3 regions of the Hymenobacter canadensis genome follow, and region 3 is predicted to be linked to each of the others. Evidence: riboswitches for the same ligand, from Rfam matches in the RefSeq annotation. Region 3 holds a riboswitch; each other region holds the start of a gene.
The links. Region 3 has a riboswitch for S-adenosylmethionine ahead of metH (methionine synthase). Riboswitches for the same ligand answer to the same signal wherever they lie in the genome.

Region 1: another riboswitch for S-adenosylmethionine. It lies ahead of O3303_RS03510 (ATP-grasp domain-containing protein); the one in region 3 lies ahead of metH (methionine synthase).
Region 2: another riboswitch for S-adenosylmethionine. It lies ahead of O3303_RS17665 (O-acetylhomoserine aminocarboxypropyltransferase/cysteine synthase family protein); the one in region 3 lies ahead of metH (methionine synthase).

Annotation. Positions count from the first base shown of each region.
Region 1 is NZ_CP114767.1:816,477-821,526, forward strand. It holds gene O3303_RS03500 (EcsC family protein) at 1-442, shown strand, start outside; gene O3303_RS03505 (DUF4890 domain-containing protein) at 580-1,026, opposite strand; SAM riboswitch class I at 1,427-1,520, shown strand; gene O3303_RS03510 (ATP-grasp domain-containing protein) at 1,950-2,939, shown strand; gene O3303_RS03515 (LLM class flavin-dependent oxidoreductase) at 3,103-4,122, shown strand; gene O3303_RS03520 (amino acid permease) at 4,393-5,050, shown strand, end outside.
Region 2 is NZ_CP114767.1:4,134,781-4,139,830, reverse strand. It holds gene O3303_RS17680 (erythromycin esterase family protein) at 1-54, opposite strand, end outside; gene O3303_RS17675 (lipocalin family protein) at 217-633, opposite strand; gene O3303_RS17670 (LysM peptidoglycan-binding domain-containing protein) at 867-1,148, shown strand; SAM riboswitch class I at 1,567-1,680, shown strand; gene O3303_RS17665 (O-acetylhomoserine aminocarboxypropyltransferase/cysteine synthase family protein) at 2,064-3,446, shown strand; gene O3303_RS17660 (homoserine O-acetyltransferase family protein) at 3,662-4,711, shown strand; gene O3303_RS17655 (homoserine dehydrogenase) at 4,701-5,050, shown strand, end outside.
Region 3 is NZ_CP114767.1:3,351,669-3,356,718, reverse strand. It holds gene O3303_RS14370 (DUF5686 and carboxypeptidase-like regulatory domain-containing protein) at 1-442, opposite strand, end outside; gene O3303_RS14365 (PA14 domain-containing protein) at 620-1,765, opposite strand; SAM riboswitch class I at 1,947-2,060, shown strand; gene metH (methionine synthase) at 2,134-5,050, shown strand, end outside.

The DNA of each region.
Region 1 (5,050 bases), 2.0 Mb from region 3:
GGCCGGCGGCTTCCTGCTGGGTCTCGCCGATTTTCCGCTGCTGCTGGGCATCAAGCTGAAACTGCTCTTTGATATTGCCGCCCTCTACGGCCACGATGTACGCAGCTTCCCGGAGCGGCTCTACCTGCTGCACATCTTCCAACTGGCCTTCAGCAGCCAGCACACCCGCCGCGAAACCTACCGCCAGCTAGCAGCCTGGCCCGAAACGCAGCAAACCGTTACGGCCGAAACCTTCGACTGGCGCACTTTCCAACAGGAGTACCGCGACTACATCGACCTGGCCAAGCTGGCCCAGCTGGTACCGGTGATTGGGGCGGCCGTGGGCGCCGTGGCCAACTACCGCCTGCTGGCCCAGCTCGGCGAAACGGCCATCATGTGCTACCGCCTGCGCTGGTTTGCCGAGAAGGGCCGGATTGCTGGAGAAGCGGATCCTGCACAGTAAATGTCATTCCGAGCAAAGCGAGGAATCTGAGTAAGCACATGCAACGTCAGCACCCATATTCCTCGCTCCGCTCGGAATGACACAAAAAAACAGCCCTGACGGAAACGTCAGGGCTGTTTTTTTGTAAACTGAAAAGCTTAGCCTTTGGCTTGCTTGCTGCCCTGGTGGGCTTTGCGCTTGGCCATGCGGTCCGACTGCAGTTGGCTGTACTTGGCGTACTGGTCAGCGCTCAGGATTTGCTTGAGTTGGGCATCGTACTGGGCTTTTTTGCCCTTCATGGCCTCATGCTGCTGGCGCTTTGTAGCGGGCGTGGTGCCGGCCTGGGCTTTGTAGGCCTGCATTTCCTGGGCGCGGCTCAGGTGTAGCTGGCGAACCTGCTCAGTCTGGGCGGCGGAGAGGCCGAGCTGCTTGGTGAGAGCCTGAGCGGCGTGGGCGGCGCGCTGCTCAGGCGTTTTGGCGGCCTTGTCGCCTTTCTCGCCCTTCATGCGGTGCTGGCCGTGGGCGGCTTTGGTGGGTAGCGTCTGGGCCGAAACGGCGGCGGCGGAGAACGAGAAAGCGGCGAGGATTACGAGGAACTTCTTCATGGCTATGGTTGGAAAAATTATGGCGGGTGAAAGAAGCCCGCTGCCGTCCGGACTGGCGTTTAGGCTTCTGCAGGGTCATTTGCAACTCCGATGCCAGTTTTCAGTGCCAAGCCCGAAAAAGCGCCTCTTGAAAAATTTAAATTTTCCGGTTAAACCTTCGTTTGCTGGCTCAGTCGCGGGTTTTTATCGGGGCTTATGCTCTGAAAAAGACTGGTTTCAGCACTGGCAGGCAAGGGCCGCTGCCCCGGCTTTGGGTTGGCAGGGGCAGGCTGCTGGAGTGGAAGAAACAATCGCCGGCCGCAACAAAACGTGGCGGTTCGGGCTTTGTACAGTCCGGGTTGCGGGGGCAGCAATCCGGTTTTACCTTTGCCCCATCAATTCTTTCTAGCCCGAAGGATTGTTTTTATACAGAGGCGCTGAGAGACAGGCTCGATGAAGCGTCGGCAACCACCCGGAACCCTCCGGAACGGTGCCAATTCCTGACCATATAAAAACAAGTTGCCGTGGACGCTTCCAACAACCTCCTGCATTCAACCTCCGCTTTTTTGGCTCCGGCTGCCGCGTTGCGGCTGGCGGGCCGGGGCTGTTGTTGCTGTTGTTGTCGGGCGTAGCTAGCCCTTTCTCTGTTTTCGCGGGTACGCACCCGCCGACGTCGCACGTCGGTCGGCTGCTGCGCTAAGCGGCTTCGCGCCCGCACCTCCTCTTTTTCTCGGATTGTCACCCGATGGCCGGGCCGGGCACAGGCTTTGCGCTCCGGTTGGCGGCCTGCGGTGGCTGCTGATTCGCTCGTTGCGCGGTTTGCGGGCGGCGTAATCGGCTAGGCCGGACTTCCGTTCCTGCTTTGTTTTCTCCCGGGAGCCGGTGGCGTTGCGCTGCTGCCGGCGCCGTTTCGTTTTTCATTTTCCGTCTTTTTGCTTCTGACTATGTCATCCCTCCAAAAGCCCATTGGTATCTATTTCGAGCACCCCGAGTGGTTTAAGCCGCTGTTTGCGGAGCTGGACCGCCGCGGCCTGCCCTACGAGAAAATCGACGCCGCCCATCACCTGTTCAACCCCTCGGAAAAGGAGAGCCGCTACAGTCTGGTGGTGAACCGCATGAGCTCGTCGGCGTACCTGCGCGGGCACGGGCAGGGCATCTTCCACACGGCCGGCTTTGCCACGCATTTGGAGCGTATCGGCACGCGCATCATCAACGGCTCGGCGGCCACGGCCATCGAAACGAACAAGGCTCGTCAACTGTCCCTGTTCGAGTTGCTGGGGCTGAAATACCCGGCCTCGCGGGTCATCAACCACGCCTCCCGGGCTGTGGACGCAGCGCGCGAGCTGCGCTTTCCGGTGGTGGTGAAGGTGAACATCGGGGGCAGCGGCGCTGGTATCATCCGCTTCGATACGCCCGAGGGCCTGCAGGCCGCCGTCGACAACAACCAGATCGATCTGGGTATCGACCAGACGGCGCTGGTGCAGGAGTACGTGACGCCCCGCGGCGGCCACATTCACCGCGTGGAAATGCTCAATGGTAAGTTTCTCTACGCCATGAAGGTGTATACCACCGGCGAGAGCTTCAACCTTTGCCCGGCCGAAATCTGCCAGATTCCGGAAGAGCAGTCGGCCGAGTTCTGCCTGACCGAAGCCCCGAAAAAGGGCATCCAGGTGGAAGCCTTCACGCCGCCCGCCGAAGTAATCGAAGCCGTGGAGCGCATTGTGGAGGCCGCCAAAATCGACGTGGGCGGCATCGAGTACCTCATCGACGACCGCACTGGCGACGTGCTGTTCTACGACATCAACGCCCTGTCCAACTTCGTGGCCGACGCCGTGAACGTGGTCGGCTTCGACCCCTACGCCCGCTTCGTGGACTACCTGGAGTCGCAGCTGCCGGTGGCGGCGGTGGCTCAGGAGGAAGTAGCCACGGCGTAGGCCGACGATTCATTCAAGCAAACAATCAGAACGTCATGCTGAGCGAAGGCGCAGCCGCAGTCGAAGCATCTCTACCGCTTCGTTGCAGTAGCAATCTAACGAAGCGGTAGAGATGCTTCGGCAAGCTCAGCATGACGTTCTATCAATCTCAACTCAACGAACCATGAAATTTGGCTATTGGATGCCCATATTCGGGGGCTGGCTGCGCAACGTCGAGGACGAGCAGATGCCCACCGACTGGAGCTACGTAAAGCAGCTGGCCCAGCGCAGCGAGGCCCTGGGCTACGACCTGACGCTGATTGCGGAGCTCTACCTGAACGACATCAAAGGCACCGAGGCGCCCTCGCTGGAGGCCTGGAGCACGGCCGCCGCGCTGGCCGCCGTGACCGAGCAGTTGGAAATTATGGTGGCCGTGCGCCCCACCTTCCACAACCCCGCGCTGCTGGCTAAGCAGGCCGCCAACATCGATTTGATTGCGCCCGGGCGGTTGTCGCTGAACGTGGTGTCGTCGTGGTGGAAGGACGAGGCCACCAAGTACGGCCTGCACTTCGAGCAGCACGACGACCGGTACGCCCGCACCCGCGAGTGGCTGGACGTGGTGACCAACGTGTGGAAGCAGGACCATTTCAGCTACGACGGCAAGTACTACCAAGTGGCCGACAACGTGCTGCAACCCAAGCCCGCCAAAGCCCCGTTCCTGTACGCCGGCGGCGAATCGGAAGCGGCCAAGGACCTGATTTCGACGCAGTGCGACGGCTACGTGATGCACGGCGACTCGCCAGAGCTGATTGGGGCCCGCATTGCCGATATGCGCCGCCGCCGCGAGCAGAAAGGGTTGCCGCCGATGAAATTCGGCGTGGCCGGCTACACCATTGTGCGCGACTCGGAGCAGGACGTGAAAAAGGAGCTGGACCGCATCACCAACGTGAAGGCCTCGGCCTCGGGCTACGGCAACTACCAGCAGTGGCTGGCCGGCACCCAGCTGGAGCAGCAGGTGTCGTTGCAAGACTACTCGGTGTCCAACCGTGGCCTGCGCACCGGCCTGACCGGCACGCCCGCCCAGCTGCAAGACCGGATTGGCGCTTTCGAGGCTGTAGGCGTTGATTTTTTCCTGTTGCAGGCCAGCCCGCAGCTGGAAGAAATGGAGCGTTTCTCCGAATCTGTTATCCAGGTAGTGGCGTAACTTGGTTGCCTGAAATTCGCCTGTCATCCTGAGCTTGCGAAGGATCTTATCACGTCGAAACGAGTCGTCAAAGGATAACTCGAACGTGATAAGGTTCTTCGCAAGCTCAGGATGCCAGATAGGCAAAGCCTGACACAACCCAAAAAATCCTAGCGTCCGACCGGACATATACCCATTTTGCAGTGCGTGCAGCCGCAGCAGCGGCCCGCAGTGTCTCAACACAACTATGCAGGAGACGCCCCGGCCCGGGGCGTCTTTTTCTCCCCTTTCATGATCAGAAAATCACTGGAACTGCTGCGGCAGGAGGCGGCCGAAACCGGCGCCGGAACGCTTAAACGAAGCCTGAACGGCTTCAACCTCATTACCATCGGCATCGGCGTGATTATCGGGGCGGGCCTGTTCTCGCTCACCGGCATTGCCGCCGCTAATAATGCCGGCCCGGCTGTCACGCTCTCGTTTGTAGTGGCGGCGGTGGGCTGCGCCTTTTCGGCGCTGTGCTACGCCGAGTTTGCCTCCATGGTGCCCGTGGCCGGCTCGGCCTACACCTACGCCTACGCCACCATGGGCGAGCTTTTCGCCTGGATTATCGGCTGGGATTTGGTGCTCGAATACTCAGTGGGCGCGGCTACGGTGGCCATCAGCTGGTCGCAATACCTGCTCAAGTTCCTGAGCAAGTACGGCATCATCGTGCCGCCGCAGCTGGTGATGTCGCCGTTTGAAACGGCCACGCTGGCCGATGGCAGCGTGGTGCACGGCTTCGTCAATATTCCGGCCATGCTGATTGTGCTGGCCATTACTATGATTATCATTCGCGGCACGTCGGGCTCGGCGTGGTTTAATGCGCTGGTGGTTACGCTAAAGGTGGCCGTGGTACTAGTGTTTATCGCGCTGGGCTGGCAGTACATCGATCCGGCCAACTACCAACCCT
Region 2 (5,050 bases), 780 kb from region 3:
GCCGGCCGCGAAGGCCAGCAGGCCACTCAGGGCTAGCATTTTTATAAAGGACATAGCAAAACACCTTGATTGTATCGGGTGGCAAGCTAAGCAGCTCGTGTATTAATGCTTACTACAGTACCATCACCCGCCTGAACGCACAACAAAAAAGCCCTTCCGCATAGTGCGGAAGGGCTTTTCAACTATTTAAACTGCTACTGTGGGTACGCAGCAGGACTACTCTTTCTCGAGACGCAGCTCAGCGCCAGCGTCGCTTTTCAGCGTGAGCTTGTCATCGGTGAGCGTTACTACGTTGAACGAGTTGCTTTGGGCAGCACCGTCGGGCGTCATGGTAATGGTTTTGCCGGCTTGGTCGAAGGTGTACTTGCCATTCACAGCACCCGCGGGCGAGGTCATGTTGTACTTACCGTCAGCGAAGAACGTGATCCGCTCGTCTTCCTGCATGTCGGTTTGCTTCACTTTGTCGCCGGCAGCGCTCAGTTCTTTGTCGGTTTTCCAGATTTTGCTCTGGGTGCCGTAGAGCATATTTACACCTTCTACTTTGCCTTCTTTGCTGCCGCACGAAGCAGCAAACAGCGAAACGAGCATCAAGAGGCTGGCCAGGTAGCGGAACGGATGGGAGAGAGTTTTCATGGGATACCGTGAATTGGTTGAGAGATGGAAAGCGTGTCTGCACCGGCCAGACAGTCTGGCCAACAGCGGGAAAACCCCAGTGTTGCGCTTCTTACGGTAGGTTGCGGCAAGATGTTTAAAGCAGGTATATATGGCTCAATAACTTATTGTCGATCTTGGCGTAAGAAGCCAGACGACAGGCTTCCGGGCTGAAAGTCGGCTCTTCTCCCACTCTTCCAAACCAACGCACGACTATGGGACTCTTTGATTTTCTCTCGAACGAAGGCGAAAAAAAGCCCGTTGAACCTGTTAAGCCCGCTACCACCGGCGGTGCTACCGATTTCTTCGGCAACGCCAACCAGGCGGCCGGCGACACCTACACGGTAGTAAGCGGCGATTCACTTTCCAAAATTGCCCGCAACCACTACGGCGACGGCACCAAATGGAAGCAGATCTACGAAGCCAACAAGGCCATCATCGGCTCTGACCCCGACAAGATCGAAATCGGCCAGGTACTGACCCTGCCAAAAGAATAGCCGTTTCCATTTCAAGGAAATGTACTAAAAGCCGCCTTGCAAAGGGCGGCTTTTTTTGTGTCTTTTCCTGGCGCTTTGGACACTAGCTAAGCTGGTTTCGCCCCCGAAAACCGGCTGGCCGCCGGCGGCATTTTCAGCCACCACCACTGCTGCAGCGGCAGTAGTCGGGGCCTTTCCGGTGCCTTACAGAAGCCGGCACATCCGATTAGCCGAATAAACTATCAATCATATAAATCAAAATATCAGATATATACACACAATTTTCACTACAGACACAGCCATCCAGAGTGCGCAGACGGCGTTTTTTCGCTCGCGCCAAAAAAAATAACGGGCGACTATTGCAGATATCAAAACTGCGCCTATACCTTTGCAACACCAACCCGGTACTCCCCCGCTCGCGGCGGGGTAGTTTTCATAGGATTTATACAGAAGTGGCGAGAGAATAGGCTCCCCGACCCACTGGCAACCTTCGACCGCGCGAAAGGTGCCAATTCCTACCCGACCAGCCATCCGGCGGCGGGGCATATAACCTCGGAGTACCATGGAAAACACCCTCGCTTTCGCCCCCCAGTATCCCACCGCTCCGGCCACCTTCGGGTCTGCCGCTTCGCCGTGGGGTTTCCGTGTTTCTGCGGTTGCCGCTCTGGCTGCCGGCCGAATGCGAATGCGCGGCTGTTGCGGCGCGTGTTGTTGCTGTTGCTAGCCTGAGTCCGGCTACGCAGCGCCCCTCCCCCCTCCTCCACACCTGACCGGTACCGGCCTGCTACGGCCCCCGGCCCCTCCTTTGCCTCAACCTGGCCTGTTCCGTGCGCGGTTCGGCTGGTTCGGCAGAGGCCTCTGCTACGCTTCGGCGCGGCATTTCAGCGGTCTACGCTCCCCTTTCCCATACCAAACGCCTTCCAAACCAGCCCTGCCATGTCCACGCAGAACCTCCACTTCGAGACCCTTCAGCTCCACGCCGGCCAGCAGCCCGACCCTGTTACCGGTTCGCGCGCCGTGCCCATTCACCAGACCACCAGCTACGTGTTCAAGAACGCCGAGCACGGGGCCAACCTGTTTGCCCTGAAGGAGTTCGGCAACATCTACACCCGTCTGATGAACCCGACCACCGACGTGTTTGAGCAGCGCGTGGCGGCCCTGGAAGGCGGCGTGGCGGCCCTGGCAGTATCGTCGGGGCAGGCGGCGCAGTTCATTGCCCTCAACAACATTCTGCAGGCCGGCGACAACTTTTTGAGCACCAAGCACCTGTACGGCGGCACCTACAACCAGTTCAAGGTGGCCTTCAAGCGGTTGGGCATTGAGGCGCGCTTCGCCGACGGCGACCAGCCGGCCACGTTTGAGGGCCTGATTGACGAGAAGACCAAGGCTATTTACTTGGAAACCATCGGCAACCCCAGCTTCAGCATTCCGGATTTTGAGGCCATTGCCGCCATTGCCCGCAAGCACGACCTGCCGCTCATCGTGGACAACACCTTTGGGGCAGGCGGCTACCTGTTCCGGCCGCTGGAGCACGGCGCCAGCATCGTGGTGGAATCGGCTACCAAGTGGATTGGCGGCCACGGCACCAGCGTGGGCGGCGTGATTGTGGACGGCGGCACCTACGACTTCGGCAACGGCAAATTTCCGCAATTTACGGAGCCTTCCGACGGCTACCACGGCCTGGTGTTCAACGACGTATTTGGCAAGAATGGCCCGTTCGGCAACATTGCCTTCATCATCCGGGCCCGGGTGGAAGGGCTGCGCGACTTCGGCCCCTCGCAGAGCCCGTTCAACTCCTTTTTGCTGCTGCAGGGCCTCGAAACGCTGAGTTTGCGGGTGGAGCGCACCGTGGAAAACGCGCTACGCGTGGCTACCTGGCTGGAGCAGCATCCGCAGGTGGAAGCCGTGAACTACCCCGGCCTGCCCAGCAGCCCCTACCACAAGCTGGCCCAGAAATACCTGAAACGCGGCTACGGCGGCGTGCTCACCTTCGCCATCAAAGGCAGCAAGGAAACCGCCACCCAGTTCATCGACAACCTGAAGCTGGTGAGCCACCTGGCCAACGTCGGCGACGCCAAAACGCTCATCATCCAGCCCTCGGCCACCACGCACCAGCAGCTTTCCGACGAGGAGCAGCGCGCCGCCGGCGTATTGCCCACGCTGCTGCGCCTGTCGGTGGGCATTGAGCACTTTGACGACATTCGGGCCGATTTGCAGCAGGCCTTCGATGCCGTGCGCAACGCCGCCACGCCGGACGCCACAGAAACTACGCTGCTGCCCGAGCCGCAGCCCGAACATGCCGCACCGCTGGAGGTGTAAGTGAGAGTGGGGTTATGGGCGGGCTGTTTTGAGAGGGCAGCCCGCCCCGCCTCCCGCCTTGCGGCACGCGGGCAGGGCATCGGTTTTTTTGTGAGAGAGGAAACCGATGGCCTGTGCCCGCCCATGGCCGGGGCTGGGCCGGCACTGCCGGCTCAGCCTGCGGGCTATGGATATTTTCAAGGCCCCGGTGGCCGATTCGCACCGCTAATCATACTATGAGTTCTACCATTTCCTCCGACGAGCCGCACGTGTTCCGGTTGCCCCGGCCGCTGCGGCTGGAAAACGGGGCGCTGCTGCCGCAGGTGGAAGTAGCCTACCAGACCTACGGCCGCCTCAACGCCGCGCGCGACAACGTGGTGTGGGTATGCCACGCCCTCACGGCCAACGCCAACGTGCTCGACTGGTGGCCCGGCCTGTTCGGGGCCGGCTGCCACTTCGACCCGGCCGACTGGTTTGTGGTGTGCGCCAACGTGGTGGGCTCCTGCTACGGCAGCACCGGCCCCGTGGCGCCGCCCAATTCCACGGCGGAGTCGCTGTACCACGCGTTTCCGCTGCTGACCGTGCGCGACCTGGTGGCGGTGCATGAGGCGCTGCGCGAGCACCTGGCTTTGCGCCAGATCAATACGCTGATTGGAGGCTCGCTGGGCGGGCAGCAGGCCGTGGAGTGGGCCGTGCAGCAGCCTACGCTGTTTGAAAATCTGGTGCTGATTGCCACCAACGCCCGTCATTCGGCCTGGGGCATTGCCTTCAACGAGGCGCAGCGGCTGGCCATCTTCGCCGACCCGACGTACGCGGCGGCCACGCCCGAAGGCGGCGCGGCCGGCCTGCGGGCCGCCCGCGCCATGGCCCTGCTCAGCTACCGCAGCTACGATGCCTACCAGCGCAGCCAGACTGAACCCACCGACGACGCGCTGGACGGCTTCCGGGCCAGCTCCTACCAGCGCTACCAGGGCGACAAGCTGGTGGCCCGCTTCAACGCTTACTCCTACGTAGCCCTGAGCCGCACCATGGACTCGCACCACGTGGGGCGGGGCCGCAGCGGGGTGCGGGAGGCGCTGGGCCGCATCCGGGCCCGCACCCTCGTGGTGGGCATCACCTCCGATGTGCTGTTTCCGCCCACCGAGCAGCAGCTTTTGGCCCAGCACATCCAGGGGGCCATGTATGCCGAAATGGACTCCCAGTACGGCCACGATGGCTTTCTGCTGGAAACCACCCAGCTCACGCATTTTCTCGAACGATTTTCCGTCCAGACCTATGTCCATTAATTCTGCTCCCGCCCCTGCCCCGCTTCGTATTGGCCTGATCGGGTTCGGCTGCGTGGGCCAGGGCCTCTACGACATCCTGCAGCAACAGCCCGAATCGGGCTTCGAAATTGCCCGCATTGCCGTCAAGAGCACCACCAAAGCCCGCACGCTGCCGCTGGACCGGTTCGATTTTCAGGCCGACGACCTGCTGCAGGATGCTTCGCTGGATGTGCTGGTAGAGGTGATTGACGACGCCGACGAGGCTTTTCGGCTGGTGCGCGAAGCCTTACGCCAGGGCCGCCGCGTGGTCACGGCCAACAAGGCCATGCTGGCCCGCCACCTGCAGGAGCTGGTGCAGCT
Region 3 (5,050 bases):
TATAGGAGTCGAACTCGAACGCCTCGAGCGAGGCCTTGTTGTTGCGGTTTTTTTGCTGCTGCACGCGCCGCATGATGGCGTAAGCCGGATTTTCGCGGGGGCGCACTATCACCTCGCCCAGACTCACGGCCCCGGCCCCCAGCGCAAAGTCGATGGTCTGGCGCGCGGCTTGCCGCCGGATGGGTTTCTTGAGGGCCGCAAAGCCCATGGCCGAAGCCACCACAGTGTCGGCCGGGGCGGTGCTGAGGGAGTAGCGGCCGTTTTCGTCGGCGGTGGCGCCGGCCGTGGTGCCGGGCACAAACACCGACGCGAACGGCACCGGCTTGCCCGTGGCCGCCTCCGTGATGCGCCCGGTCAGCAGGAGCTGTTGGGCCTGCGCCGGGCCCACTCCGGCCAGTAGCAGCAGTAAAAACAGGACGCCGAAACGGTAAGAAAACAACAAGGGCAATCGGCAGCTAGAAATCAGATAAATGACAGACGGCGAGGCGCAAGATACGGCTTTCGGGTAGCCATGTTACGCCCTTCAGAAGGCCCAAGCAAAAAACTCCGCCCTACGTTCCCTATTCCTTATACACAGAAGGATTGTAGTCAGGTTATCAAATTGTTAGGTCAGGTTCTTCTACTGCACCACCACTTCTACGCGGCGGTTGCGGGGGCGTTGCTGTGGGTCGCGGTTATCGGCCAGCGGGCGGGTGCCACCGTAGCCGCGGGCCGCCAGCCGCACCGAGTCGATGCCCTGCTGCACTAGGTACTGCCGCACCACGCGGGCCCGCTGCTCGGAGAGGCGCAAATTCAGCTGGGCGTCGCCCACGTTGTCGGTGTGGCCGGCTATTTCCAGGCGCAGGGCGGGCTGCTCGCGCAGGCGGCGGGCCAGGGCGTTGAGCGTGGGTCGGGAAGTGGGCAGCAGCGCGGCCGTGCTTTGGGTGAAATACAGGTTGGGCAACGCCACGGCCGTCCCTCGGTTCAGGCTGGCCAGGTCGGGCAGCACCGTGTCGGGCAGTGCGGGCCGTGGCTGCGGAACTGGGACCGGTGTGGGCCGGGGGCGTGGCGCGGGCCGGGTGGGGCGCGGTGCAACGGCAGAAGTCGGCCGCCGCCCAATCACCAGAGCCGATTTGACGGGCGTGATAGTCACGCCCGGTGGCAGGCCAGCCGTTTGCGGGCGGGCGGGTGGCGCAGGCTGCGGCGTGGCGGCCACCGGCACTGGCTTGGCTGAGGCCGGCAAAGCGGAGTAGAGGTAGCGGGCCGGAATGGCATCGGGCTCAATAGTGGAGTTAGGCAGTTGCCAAGCCAGCAAAGCGCGCGTGTCGAACCCCACCTGGTAGTACTCCACGCGCAGCGGGTAATAGCGGCCGCCTTCCAGCTGCAGCTGCGCCGTCACCAGTGTCACGGGCTGGTTGCGCCAAGAGCTGATGATGCGCTTGCCGCCCACCCACACCCGCATGCCATCGTCGGTAGGAACCTGAAACGTGTACAGCCCCGAAACTGGCGCGTAGAGGTGGCCCGTCCAGCGCACCGAAAAGTCCTCGCCGGCCAACCCTTCGCCCGGCGGCACAAAATGCCCGGTCACCTGCCCGGCGCGGTTGCGCTCCAGCGTCCAGTTGAAGTCGATGGTAGGGTCGAGGCGGGTGAAGGCGAGGTGCCCGAAGTTGCGGCCATTGTAGTAGGCACCCTGCAAGCCGGTGCCGGCGGTGGCGGGCATGGCCTGGCCCCAGCCCAGCTGGCTGGTAGTCAGCAACAACAAGAGCAGCCAGAGTCGGGGACGCATAAGCCAGAGGAGTAGGGGAGAAATAAATAACAGCAAGCCAACGCCGGAAAACAGTGGCTTGATATAGCCTTGGCGGCCAACAGTCCACCCTGGTTTGCGGTTAGCTGCAAGAAGCTACCGCCGCCAACCACCGAAATCCGGGAATTGAATTTCGGAAATTCCGGTTGTATCTTCGCTGTGTTACTTATCCAGAAAGACCGAGGGATTGGGCCCGATGACGTCTTAGCAACCTGAAATAAAACAAGGTGCTAACTCCCTTTTCAAGGCCTTTACGGGCGTTGGAAGAAGATAAGTACGGAACCGGCCTTCGCGCCCGGCTCTTTCTGGATAGGCACTTTTTGCTGCTGATTTTCTCTAGAAGAGCCGATATGCCGACCGCCCTCACCACCCCCGCCACTACGTCCCCCCTTCACGACATCCTGCGTCAGCGCGTGCTGATTCTTGACGGCGCCATGGGCACCATGATCCAGCGCCACCCGCTCACGGAGGAGGATTTCCGGGGCACACGCTTTGCCGACCACTCGCACCCGCTGCGCGGCAACAACGATTTGCTCAGCCTCACCCGGCCCGATATCATCCGCGGCATTCACGACGAGTACTTCGCCGCCGGGGCCGACATGGTGGAAACCAACACGTTCAGCGGTACCACCATCGCCCAGGCCGACTACGCGCTGGAGCACGTGGTATATGAGCTGAACTACGAGTCGGCGCGGCTGGCGCGGGAGTCGGCGGATGCCTTTACGGCCCTGACGCCCGACAAGCCGCGCTTCGTGGCGGGGGCCGTCGGCCCTACCAACCGCACCGCCAGCCTCTCGCCCGACGTGAACCGCCCCGGTTTCCGGGCCGTGACCTTCGATGAGCTGGCCACCGCTTACCTCGAGCAGGTGCGCGGCCTCGTGGACGGTGGCTCCGACGCGCTGCTGATCGAAACCATCTTCGACACGCTCAACGCCAAAGCGGCTTTGTACGCGGTGCAGAAGTTCTTCGACGAGGGCGGCAAAGTGGTGCCGGTCATGATTTCGGGCACGATTACCGACGCCTCGGGCCGCACCCTGAGCGGGCAGACCGTGGAGGCCTTCTGGAACTCCATCCGCCACCTGCCGCTGCTGAGCGTGGGCCTGAACTGCGCCCTCGGGGCCGACCAGCTCAAGGTGTATATCAAGGAGTTGAGCCGCATTGCCGACGTGCACATTTCGGCTTATCCCAACGCCGGTTTGCCTAACGCCTTTGGCGGCTACGATGAGTCGGCCCAGGAATTTGCGGGCGTGGTGGAAAACTACCTCAAGGAAGGCCTCGTGACGGTGGTGGGCGGCTGTTGCGGCACCACGCCCCAGCACATTGGCGAGCTGGCTCGGCTGGCCGAAAAGTACGCGCCGCGCCTCTTGCCGGAAGTGCCCAAAGCCACCCGCCTGAGCGGCCTGGAACCGTTCGGCGTGTACCCCGACAGCCTGTTCGTGAACGTGGGCGAGCGGTGCAACGTCACCGGCAGCCGCGCCTTTGCCCGCCTTATCCGCACCGGCAACTACGAGGCGGCCCTGCAAGTGGCCCGCGACCAGGTGGAAGGCGGCGCCCAGGTGATTGACGTGAATATGGACGAAGGCATGCTCGACTCGGAGCAGGCCATGACGACCTTCCTGAACCTGATTGCCTCGGAGCCCGATATTTCGCGGGTGCCCGTCATGATTGACTCCTCGAAATGGAGCGTGCTGGAAGCCGGCCTCAAGTGCGTGCAGGGCAAGAGCATCGTCAACTCCATTTCCCTGAAGGAAGGCGAGGACGTGTTCCGGCAGCGGGCCCGCACCGTGCGCCAGTACGGCGCGGCCGTGGTAGTCATGGCCTTCGACGAAAACGGCCAGGCCGACAGCTACGAGAAGCGCATCGAAATCTGCCAGCGCAGCTACGATATTCTGGTGAACGAAGTCGGCTTCCCGGCCGAGGACATCATCTTCGACCCCAACATCCTGACCGTGGGCACCGGCCTCGACGAGCACCGCAACTACGCCGTGGACTTCATCGAAGCTGTCCGCTGGATTAAGCAGAACCTGCCCGGGGCCCTCACCAGCGGCGGCGTTTCGAACATCAGTTTCTCCTTCCGCGGCAACGATGTGGTGCGCGAGGCCATGCACTCGGCCTTCCTCTACCACGCCATCCGCGCCGGCCTGGACATGGGCATCGTGAACCCCAGCCAGCTGGCCGTGTACGACGAGGTGCCCCAGGATTTGCTGGAGCTGGTAGAAGACGTGCTGCTCAACCGCCGCCCTGATTCCACCGAGCGCCTCGTGGACTTTGCCGAAACGGTGAAGCAGAAAGACAAGGTGGAAGTAGTGGCCGACGCCTGGCGCAGCCTGCCCGTGAAGGAACGCCTGCAGCACGCGCTGGTTCGCGGCATCACCGAGTTTATCGACCAGGACACCGAGGAAGTGCGGCAGCTGGTCGGCCGCCCGCTCGAAGTAATTGAAGGCCCCTTGATGGCCGGCATGAACGTAGTAGGCGACCTGTTTGGGGCCGGCAAAATGTTCCTGCCCCAGGTGGTGAAATCGGCCCGGGTGATGAAGAAAGCCGTGGCCTACCTGGAGCCCTATCTGCTGGCCGACAAGCAGAGCGGCGACCGGCAGACGGCCGGTAAAATTCTGCTGGCCACGGTGAAAGGCGACGTGCACGACATCGGCAAGAACATCGTGGGCGTGGTGCTGGCCTGCAACAACTTCGACATCGTGGATTTGGGCGTGATGGTGCCGCTGGAGCGGATTCTCGACGAAGCCCAGAAGCAGCAAGTAGACGTCATCGGGCTAAGCGGCTTGATTACACCGAGCCTGGATGAAATGGTGTACGTGGCCCAGGAAATGGAAAAGCGCGGCCTGAAAACCCCGCTCCTCATCGGCGGCGCCACCACCTCGCGCCTGCACGCCGCCGTGAAAATTGCGCCCAACTACAGCGGCCCCATCGTGCACGTCAACGACGCGTCCCGCTCGGTGGGCGTGGCCGCGGCTTTGCTCGGCTCGGCCGATGTGGAATACGCCCGCACCGTGCGCGAGGAGTACCGCCAGCTCCGCGAGGACTACGCCGGCCGCCAGCGCGACAAAAACTACCTGACCATCGAAGCCGCCCGCGAAAACGGCTTCAAGGCCGACTGGGACACTACGCCCATCGTCAAGCCGACCTTCCTTGGCACCAAGGCTTTGGAGGACTACGACTTGGCCGAGCTGGCCACATACATCGACTGGACGCCGTTCTTCCAGACCTGGGAGCTGAAAGGGCGCTACCCGCGCATCCTCACCGACGAGA